3 regions of the Quisquiliibacterium sp. genome follow, and region 2 is predicted to be linked to each of the others. Evidence: predicted binding sites of a transcription regulator. Region 2 holds the regulator's gene; each other region holds the start of a gene.
What was found. Region 2 encodes sigma-54, which starts transcription at its own class of promoters, with help from an activator protein. Its sites were predicted from a motif close to TGGCANGNAANCTGCTTT; they were not measured.
Positions count from the first base shown of each region.

Region 1 (3,272 bases), on a different contig from region 2:
CCGGAATGAACGGGCTCCAGGGCTGGGCGCGAACCGGGCCCTTGGTCTTCCAGACCACATTGAACTGGCCGTCGGCGCGCACCTCGCCGATCATCACCGGCTTGTGCAGATGGTGGTTGGTCTTGTCCATGGTCAGCTCGAAGCCGCAGGGCGCCTTGAACTTCTGGCCGCCCATGGCGTCGATCACCTTGTCCACCTCGACCGTCTTGGCCTTCTCGACGGCCTGCTTCCACATGTGGATGCCCACGTAGGTGGCTTCCATCGGGTCGTTGGTGACGACCTTGTCGGCGTTCGGGAGGTTCTTGGCCTTGGCGTAGTCGCGGAACTTCTTGATGAAGGCGTCGTTCTCGCCGTTCTTCACCGACATGAAGTAGTTCCAGGCGGCGAGGTGACCCACCAGCGGCTTGGTGTCCACGCCGCGCAGCTCCTCTTCGCCCACCGAGAAGGCCACCACCGGGACGTCCTTGGCCTTGAGCCCCTGGTTGCCGAGCTCCTTGTAGAAGGGCACGTTGGAGTCACCGTTGATGGTGGAGATCACGCAGGTCTTGCCACCGGCGGCGAACTTCTTGACGTCGGCCACGATGGTCTGGTAGTCGCTGTGACCGAAAGGCGTGTACTTCTCGTCGATGTCCGACTCCTTCACGCCCTTGCTCTTCAGGAAGGCGCGCAGGATCTTGTTGGTGGTGCGGGGGTAGACATAGTCGGTGCCCAGCAGCACGAAACGCTTGGCGCCGCCGCCTTCCTTGCTCATCAGGTACTCGGTGGCCGGGATCGCCTGCTGGTTGGGCGCTGCGCCGGTGTAGAAGACATTCTTCTCGAGCTCTTCGCCCTCGTACTGCACCGGATAGAAGAGCAGGCCGTTGAGCTCCTTGAACACCGGCAGCACCGACTTGCGCGACACCGAGGTCCAGCAGCCGAACACCGCGGCCACCTTGTCCTGGGTCAGCAGCTGGCGGGCCTTCTCGGCGAAGAGCGGCCAGTTGGAGGCCGGATCGACCACCACCGCCTCGAGCTTCTTGCCCAACACGCCGCCCTTGGCGTTGATCTCGTCGATGGTCATCAGGACGGTGTCCTTCAGCGCGGTCTCGGAGATCGCCATGGTGCCCGACAGCGAGTGCAGCACGCCGACCTTGATCGTGGCGCCCTGCGCGAAAGCCGGCGGCAGGCCAGCCGCGGAGACCGCCGCGGTGGCGGCTGCCGACTTGAGGAATGTGCGACGCGTCATTGAAACTCCCTGGATCGAGAAGGATGTTGTGGAGGAGATCGCCGAAGCGACCGGCGACCCCTCCTGCTAAGCAACCCTCATGCCAACAGGCCATCAGGCGCAATCGAGGGTGCCGTGGCGGTGCGCCCGCGCCATGACGGGCAGCCAAGCGCACCAGATCGAAGCACTGCGCCATGGCGGTGCAGATCCGCGGCGGCCGCTGAGCGCCCTCACCCGCGCAGCCATCCCGGGCCCGCTTGCTAGACTGCGGCCCGAGCGCTCCCATGCCATCGTTCCTGCCCCCCGCCCTCGCCCGTCAGTGGCGCAACCGCAACCCCTTTCGAGGTCGCTTCCGGGCTCACGGGCGTCTGCTGCTGCTTTTTCTCGGCCTGAACGCGCTGGTCCGGCTGGGGCTCACGGTCTTCAACCAGGACCTGACGCTGCTTGCGCCCTGGCGTTTGCTGCCGGCCATGCTGATCGGCGCGGGCTTCGACCTTTGCGTGGGCCTGGCCGCACTGATGCCGCTCGCCTGGCTGATGGCGATCTGGCCCGGGCATCGGCTGATGGGCGATCGCGGCCTGCGGCTTGCCAGTGGGCTGATCCTCGCACCGCTCTGTCTGCTCGCCACCTTCGTGGCGCTGTCCGAGTTCACCTTCTGGCAGGAATTCGCCTCGCGCTTCAACTTCATCGCGGTGGAATACCTGATCTACACCAAGGAGGTGGTCGGGAACATCCGCGAGTCCTACAACATGCCGGTGCTGCTGGCTGGCGTCGCCCTCGCAGCCATCATCCTGTGGGGCCTCGCGTGGCGCTGGGGCCTCGCGCCGCTCGCCGACCTGCCTGCGGCCGCTCACGATGCGCATGCCGCCGGCAACACCCGGCATCGCTGGCGCGCCGGCCTGTCTCTGGGGCTGGCGGCCCCGGCGCTGCTGCTGGCAGCGTGTGATGCGCGGCTGAAGGAGTTTTCGCCGGACGGTCAGCTCAACGAACTCGCCGGCAACGGTTACTTCGACTTCTGGCACGCCTTCCGTCACAACCAGCTCGACTACGAGCGCTTCTATCGAACCCTGCCGGTGGCCGAAGCCGAACGCCGGGTGGCGGCTCGATACCAGGCCCTGCCCGCAGCTGAGAACACCCCTGGCGAGGGCCGGCCGGCCACGGCCGTCCAGCCAGGCCCTGCCGAGGGCCACCTGCCGTTCCAGCGCGTCATCGGCGGCGCCGCAGCGCCGCGACCCCTGAATGTGGTGCTGGTCTCCATCGAGAGCTTCAGCGCCTCGTTCATGGGCACCTTCGGCAACCCGCAGGGGCTCACCCCCGAGCTCGACCGCCTTGCGACCGAAGGACTGCTCTTCACCCGCGTGTATGCCACCGGCACCCGAACCGTGCGCGGCCTCGAGGCGCTGACCCTGTCGGTGCCGCCCACACCGGGGCATTCGATCGTCAAGCGCCCTGACAATGCCGGTCTGTTCAGCCTTGGCGCGGTGCTGGCCGGGCATGGCTACGAGCCGATCTACCTTTACGGTGGCTACGGCTATTTCGACAACATGAATGCGTTCTTCGGCGGCAACGGATACACCGTGGTCGACCGCACCGCCCTGCGCCCCGAGCAGATCCACTTCGAGAACATCTGGGGCGTGGCCGACGAGGATCTCTTCGACCTGGCCCTGCGCGAACTCGACGCCCGCCATACCGCCGGACGGCGCTTCTTCGCCCATGTCATGACCACCTCCAACCACCGCCCCTTCACCTATCCCGAAGGTCGGATCGACATTCCGAGCCACAGCGGGCGCGAGGGGGGCGTGAAGTACACCGACTATGCGATCGGCCGCTTCATCGCGCAGGCACGCACCCGGCCCTGGTTCGGCAACACCCTGTTCGTGCTGGTGGCGGATCACACCCATCAGGGGCGTGGCAAGCAGGACCTGCCCCTGGAGGCTTACCACATCCCGCTGATCTTTCTGGCGCCCGGCCACATCGCACCCGGACGGATCGAGACCCTCGCATCACAGATCGATGTCGGGCCCACCCTTCTCGGCATGCTCGGCATCGGCTACACCTCGCGCTTCTT
Region 1 is NZ_CEXFHW010000032.1:14,279-17,550, reverse strand. Features, by position in the region: gene urtA (urea ABC transporter substrate-binding protein) at 1-1,225, opposite strand, end outside; gene AC2H6A_RS05850 (LTA synthase family protein) at 1,489-3,272, shown strand, end outside.
Region 1: the regulator sigma-54 is predicted to act here: its motif matches at 1,293-1,310, upstream of urtA (urea ABC transporter substrate-binding protein).

Region 2 (3,272 bases):
GGTCGATGGCGGCAGCCGTGGGGCCACCGCCGACAACCCAGGCGGCCGGGTGCGGCTGGTGATCCAGCCCCGCACCGAGACGGGAGCCGGTGGTGCGCCGGCCGGCCCGTCCGTGCCGCTGAAGCCGGCCAACACGCCGGCCCAGGCCCGCCCCTGATGGCGGCGATCACCGAGGGCACGGGGCTGCCCCCCGGACCGGCCGCCGGATCGAGGCTGACCATCAGCCACCTCATGAAGGCCTATCACGGCCGGCAGGTGGTGCGCGATGTGTCCCTCGAGGTGCGCAGCGGCGAGGTGGTCGGCCTGCTCGGACCCAACGGCGCGGGCAAGACCACCTGCTTCTACATGATCGTGGGCCTGGTGCCCTCTGATGCCGGGGTCATCGAGCTCGACGGCCGGCCCATCGGCCGGCTGCCCATCCATCGCCGGGCCCGCATCGGGCTGTCCTACCTGCCGCAGGAAGCCTCGGTGTTCCGCAAGATGTCGGTCGAGGAGAACATCCGGGCAGTGCTCGAGCTGCAGCCGGCCGCCCAGGGCGGGCCGCTGCCGGCCACCGAGATCGCCAGCCGGCTCGAGGCCCTGCTGGCCGATCTGCAGATCACCCATCTGCGGGGCAACCCGGCGGTGTCGCTGTCGGGCGGCGAGCGGCGCCGGGTCGAGATCGCCCGGGCGCTGGCCAACTCCCCGCGCTTCATCCTGCTCGACGAGCCCTTCGCGGGCGTCGATCCGATCGCGGTGATCGAGATCCAGCGGATCGTGCGCTTCCTCAAGGAGCGTGGCATCGGCGTGCTGATCACCGATCACAACGTGCGCGAGACGCTTGGCATTTGCGATCGGGCGTATATCATCAACGCGGGTACTGTTCTTGCTTCCGGCCGGCCCGACGAGATCATCGCCGACGAAAGCGTCCGCCGCGTCTATCTGGGCGAACACTTCCGGATGTAAGGTCCGGCGTCGCCGGGCTTGCCGGCCGCCCTGTTCGAGCCCCATCCTCCCCTTGAAGACCTCGCTCCAGCTCAAGCTCAGCCAGCACCTCGCGCTGACGCCCCAGCTGCAGCAGTCGATCCGGCTGCTGCAGTTGTCCACGCTCGAACTCAACCAGGAGCTCGACCAGATTCTGGCCGACAACCCGCTGCTCGAGCGCCTGGACGACCCGCTGGTGGGCGCCATCCGGCTCGACGCGGGCGGCAGCCTCGCGGCCTCGCGCAGTGCGGGCGAGGGCGGCGGCCAGGGCGAATCCGGCCACGAGGGCGAACGCCGCGAGGCGGGCGGCGGCGAGACCGAACGGGCCGGCGCCGAGGGTACCGACGGCGGCGGTGACGGCGGGAGCTTCGACGATGCCGAGCGCGGCGGCGACTGGTCGGGCAGCGGCAGCGCGGCCGGCGACGATGAGAACGACGACCGCGCGATGCCGCAGCTCGCGGCCACCGGCCGCACCCTGCGCGACCACCTTGCCGGTCAGCTCGCCGCCACCCAGTGCAGCCGGCTCGACCGGGCGCTGGTCGAACTGCTGATCGACAACCTCACCGACGACGGCCTGCTCGACGGCAGCCTCGAGGAAATCGCGGCCATCCTGCCGGCCGAGCTCGAGATCGACCCCGACCAGCTGCACGCGGCGCTCACCCTGTTGCAGAGCTTCGACCCCGCAGGGGTGGGCGCCCGCGACCTCGCCGAGAGCCTGCGTCTGCAGCTCGCCGCCCTGCGCGCCGAGCAGCCGGGGCGGGCCAGTGCCGAGGTCTTCGCGCTCGCCCGCGCCCTGATCGAGCACCACCTCGCCTTGCTGGCGGCCAAGGACTTCGCCCGCATCAAGCGGCTGCTGCACTGCGACGACGCGGCGCTGCGCGAGGCCCAGGCCCTGATCCGCAGCCTCAATCCGCGGCCGGGTGCGGCCTTCTCGATCGACGAACCCACCTATGTGATTCCCGATGTGGTGGTGCGTCGCACCCGCGCCGGCTGGACCGCCGCGCTGAACCCCGATGTGCTGCCCAAGCTGCGCATCAACGACATGTACGCACAGATCCTGCGCCGCAACCGCGGCGCCGGGGCCGGCGGCCTGGGCGCGCAGCTGCAGGAGGCGCGCTGGCTGATCAAGAATGTCCAGCAGCGCTTCGACACCATCCTGCGGGTGTCGCAGGCGATCGTCGAACGCCAGAAGGCCTTCTTCTCGCATGGCGAGGTGGCGATGCGTCCGCTGGTGCTGCGCGAGATCGCCGAGGAGCTCGGTCTGCACGAGTCCACCGTCTCGCGGGTCACCACCCAGAAATTCATGCTCACGCCCTCGGGCACCTTCGAGCTGAAGTACTTCTTCGGCAGCCATGTGGCCACCGAGGCCGGGGGCGCGGCCTCGAGCACCGCCATCCGCGCGCTCATCCGCCAGCTGGTGGCCGCCGAGGATCCGCAGCAGCCCCTTTCCGACAGCCGGTTGGCCGACATGCTCGGCGAGCAGGGTATCGTGGTGGCAAGACGCACGGTGGCCAAGTACCGCGAGTCCCTGCAGATCGCGCCGGTCGCCCAGCGCAAGGTGCTCTGACCGGCACGCCGCTCGCAAGTCCTCGTCTCGGCCCGGCGCCGCGCGTCCCACTGGTTGTCAACCCGGCCCGATCATCGTCGGGCCACCTCTGGAGGCGCCATGAACCTGTCGATCAGCGGTCACCACCTCGAAGTCACCCCCGCCATCCGCGACTACCTGCTGCTCAAGCTCGAGCGCATCACCCGGCACTTCGACCGGGTCATCGATGTCAAGGTGTTCCTCAGCGTCGACAAGCTGGCCCAGAAGGCCGAAGTGAGCATCCATGTGCCCGGCCGGGACATCTTTGCCGAGTCCACCGACCAGGATCTGTACGCCGCGATCGACAGCCTGGCCGACAAGCTCGACCGGCAGATCCTCAAGCACAAGGACAAGACCACCGGCCATGGCCATGACGCCATGAAGTACGCACCGGTCGCCTGATTTTCCTGCATTGCGAAACCCCAGCCCGGCTTGCCGGGCTTTTTCTTGTGCGCCGCGCAAAAAAGTCCGCCCAAGCCCCGACGCCCTACCTATAATCAATCGCTCCATCACCGAATTCCGGGGCATCCGGACGGCCTGCAGGTCGTCGTTCCCGGTTGCCGCGTCCGATGAGCCGACTCGCCCGCCTGCTCCCGCCCACCAATGTCGTGACCAACCTCTCGGTCACCAGCAAGAAGCGCCTGTTCGAGCAGGCCGGGCTGCTGTTCGAGAACAACCAGGCCATCGAGCGCGGCAAGGTCTTCGACTCTCTCTTCGCCCGCGA
Region 2 is NZ_CEXFHW010000007.1:34,296-37,567, forward strand. Features, by position in the region: gene lptA (lipopolysaccharide transport periplasmic protein LptA) at 1-157, shown strand, start outside; gene lptB (LPS export ABC transporter ATP-binding protein) at 157-945, shown strand; gene AC2H6A_RS01785 (RNA polymerase factor sigma-54) at 998-2,530, shown strand; gene hpf (ribosome hibernation-promoting factor, HPF/YfiA family) at 2,630-2,950, shown strand; gene AC2H6A_RS01795 (PTS sugar transporter subunit IIA) at 3,118-3,272, shown strand, end outside.

Region 3 (3,272 bases), on a different contig from region 2:
CGCCCGGCTCGGGCGTGCGCACCCGGTGAAAGTTCGAGGGCAGCCGGTCGTCGCTCCAGCGCATGAGCATGTCGCCGATGTTGCAGGTGATGGCGTCTTCCTCGGGGGGCACCGGCGTCCAGACCGGGTTGTCGAGGTCCTTGCCGGCGCAGACCTCCAGCCCGCCCTGCCCGGCCCGCTGAAAGAGCAGGGTCAGGCAATCGAAGTCGGTGTGCGCCCCGGCGCGCCACAGCCCGGCCGCGCCGAGCGAGGCCGGATCCACCGGGTAGTAGTGCAACAGTCGCAGGGTGCTCTGGTAGTCGGGTTGGGCGGGGTCGTGCGCGGCAGCGAAGAAATCGGTGGTGAAGCCGAGCTTGTGCGCGAAGCAGGAAAGCACCCGCATGGCCACCGACCAGCATCGCGACTCGAAGTCGAGCATGGCCGCCTGGAAGCCGGGCAGTTCCGACTCGGCCGGCCACAGCCCGGCCATGCGCGGGCGGGTGATCTGGTAGCTCTCCTTCTGGTCGGGCGTGCCCGTGGACGGCCGCACCTGGGCGCGGCTCTCCCAGCCGACATTGTCGGCCTTGCGGTGCGGGTACTGCGCCTTCACCGGGTCGGGCAGACCGAAGAAGCGCTCGGTCATCGCGAAGGCCTCGCGCACCCGCGCCGGCTCGATGCCGTGGTTGACCACCTGGAAAAAGCCCACCGCCACGGCCGCGTCCCAGAGCGCATCGGCGATCTCTTCGCGCCGCGCCGCGAAGTCGGCGAGGTCGATGCGCGGCACCTCGCCCGCCACGGCGGTCGAGCGGACCGCGCCGATCCGCGACTCGCGGGTGAGTTCGACCATCGGCCGGGCAGATGTCATGCGGTGATTCCTGCGGTGGAGGGGATTCGGGCGCCTGGCCGGGGTCGGTCGTCAGCGGGGCCTGGCAGGTGTTCAGCAGAAAGCATGCCCGATGCGGGGCGGGGCCGGTGGACGACTGGTCTGCGTCGGTCATGCATCCGGATCGTCCGTGGCATGGAAGCTGCGTGCCCGGCGACCTGAGCAACCCCGCGCGCCTCGCTGGTGCGCCGCTCACCGCCTCGGCGCGCCAGCGGCCTGCGCGCGCGCCCGCGCGGTGCGTTCCACCCTGTTCCGGAGAAGCGCCCGTGTTCCGATGCCATCCGCCCTTCCCTCCCCGCACGCGGGTCCGTGCAAGGCCTGCGGCATGATCCCGGTCCTCGACCTGGACGGCGCGCTCGCGCCGGGCGGCCCGCGCAGCGCCGAGCTGGCGCGGCAGTTGCGCGAGGCAGCCATGGACAGCGGCTTCTTCTATGTGCTTGGCCACGGCATCGCGGCCGAGCGGGTGGCGCAGCAGTTCGCGCTCGCGCGCCGGCTGCTGGAGCTGCCGGCCGAGCGCCGCGAGGCGCTGTCGATGCGCCGCTCGCCGATCCTGCGCGGCTTCGAGACCCTGGGCGAACAGACCCTCGACGCTGCAATGAAGCCCGACCTCAAGGAGAGCTTCTACTGCGGCATGGACTGGCCCGACGACCATCCCTATGTGCGCGCGGGCTATCAGACCTACGGCCCCAGCCAGTGGCCCGAGGAGGTGCCCGAGGCGCGCGCGCTGTGCCAGGACTGGATCGCGCGGATGAATGCGCTCTCGCTGCGGCTGATGCAGCTGATGGCGATCTCGCTGGACCTGCCCGAACACCGCTTCGACGAGGCCTGCCACGAGCCGATGGTGAGCCTGCGCATGGTGCGCTACCCGCCGCACCCGCCCGATGCCGACGAGCGCACCTTCGGCGCGGGGGCGCACACCGACTGGGGCGCGGTGACCGTGCTGGCGCAGGATGGCCATGGCGGCCTGGAGGTGCAGATGGGCGACGGGCGCTGGGTGGAAGCCCCGCCGCTGGCCGGCAGCTTCGTGGTCAACCTGGGCGACATGGTGCCGCGCTGGACCAACGGCCTGTACCGCTCCAACCTGCACCGGGTGCGCAACCGGCACTCCGGCGGCGCGCCGCGATTCTCGCTGCCCTTCTTCTTCGAGCCCAACTACCTGGCGCGCATCGAGGCCCTGCCCGGCACCGTGCCCGCGGGCAGCGTGCCGCGCTACCCGCCCTGCACGGCCGGCGAGCACCTGCGCGAGATGTACGAGCGCACCTACGGGCTGCGCCGCCAGACCGCCGAGCCCAGCGCCTGAGCGCCGCCGCCATGCAACTCTTCGTGAATCTGTTCTGCCGTGACATCGACCGGCAGATCGACTTCTACCGCAGCCTGCTCGGGATCAGCGAGCTCGAACACAGCCGCTCGCCGATCTACCGGGCCCTGGGCGATGCGCACTTTCAGTTCGGCTTCCACGCGGCACCGGCCTACGGCCTGCTCGGCCTTGGTGACCGGGTGGCGACAGGCAGCATCCTGCCTCCGGTGAGCACCTACCCCACCTTCATGCTGGCCGACCCCGCCGCGGTGGATGAGGCCACCCGACGCGTGCCCGCGCTGGGCGGGCGCATCCGGAAAGGCCCCTACCCCACCTACTACGGCCAGTGGCAGGCGGTGCTGGAAGATCCGGAAGGCCAGGTGTTCCGCTTGAGCACGGCAAGCCTGCCCGCGGGCGTGAGCCCGGCCACGCCGCCCTGGAAGAGCTGATTCGCGGAAGGGCGCGCCGGCCGCTTTCGGTACCATCGGACCATCCCGACACCCCCGAGGCAGGCTCCGATGACCGACACCGCCGACGCTCCCCAGGAAGTGCTCTACGAGGTGGCAGACCACATCGCCACCATCACCCTGAACGCGCCGCAGCGCATGAACACCATCTCGCGGCCGATGCTCGAGCAGCTCGGCCGCCGGCTGCTGCAGGCCGACGACGACCCCGGCGTGCGCTGCGTGATCCTCACCGGTGCGGGCCGCGCCTTCTGCGCCGGGCTCGATGTGATCGGCCAGGCGCAGGGCCGCGGCATGCTGCGCACCGACGAGCCGCCGCGCACCACGCTTGACCTCAAGACCACCCCGCCCACCGTGCTGCAGGCAATGGAAAAGCCGGTGGTCTGCGCCGTGAACGGCGGGGCGGCGGGCTACGGCATGGATCTGGCCATCGGCTGCGACATCCGCATCATGGCGCGTTCGGCCAAGATGGCCGCAGCCTTCTGCAAGCGCGGCGTGCTGCCGGAGTCGGGCAGCACCTGGTATCTGCCGCGCATGATCGGCTGGGCCAAGGCCGCGCAGCTGATCTTCACCGGCCGCACCCTCACCGCCGACGAGAGCCTGGCCTGGGGCCTGGCCAACGAGGTGGTCGAAGACGGCCAGTCGCTGG
Region 3 is NZ_CEXFHW010000087.1:3,575-6,846, reverse strand. Features, by position in the region: gene AC2H6A_RS11210 (isopenicillin N synthase family dioxygenase) at 1-844, opposite strand, end outside; gene AC2H6A_RS11205 (isopenicillin N synthase family dioxygenase) at 1,188-2,162, shown strand; gene AC2H6A_RS11200 (VOC family protein) at 2,174-2,608, shown strand; gene AC2H6A_RS11195 (enoyl-CoA hydratase/isomerase family protein) at 2,678-3,272, shown strand, end outside.
Region 3: the regulator sigma-54 is predicted to act here: its motif matches at 994-1,011, upstream of AC2H6A_RS11205 (isopenicillin N synthase family dioxygenase).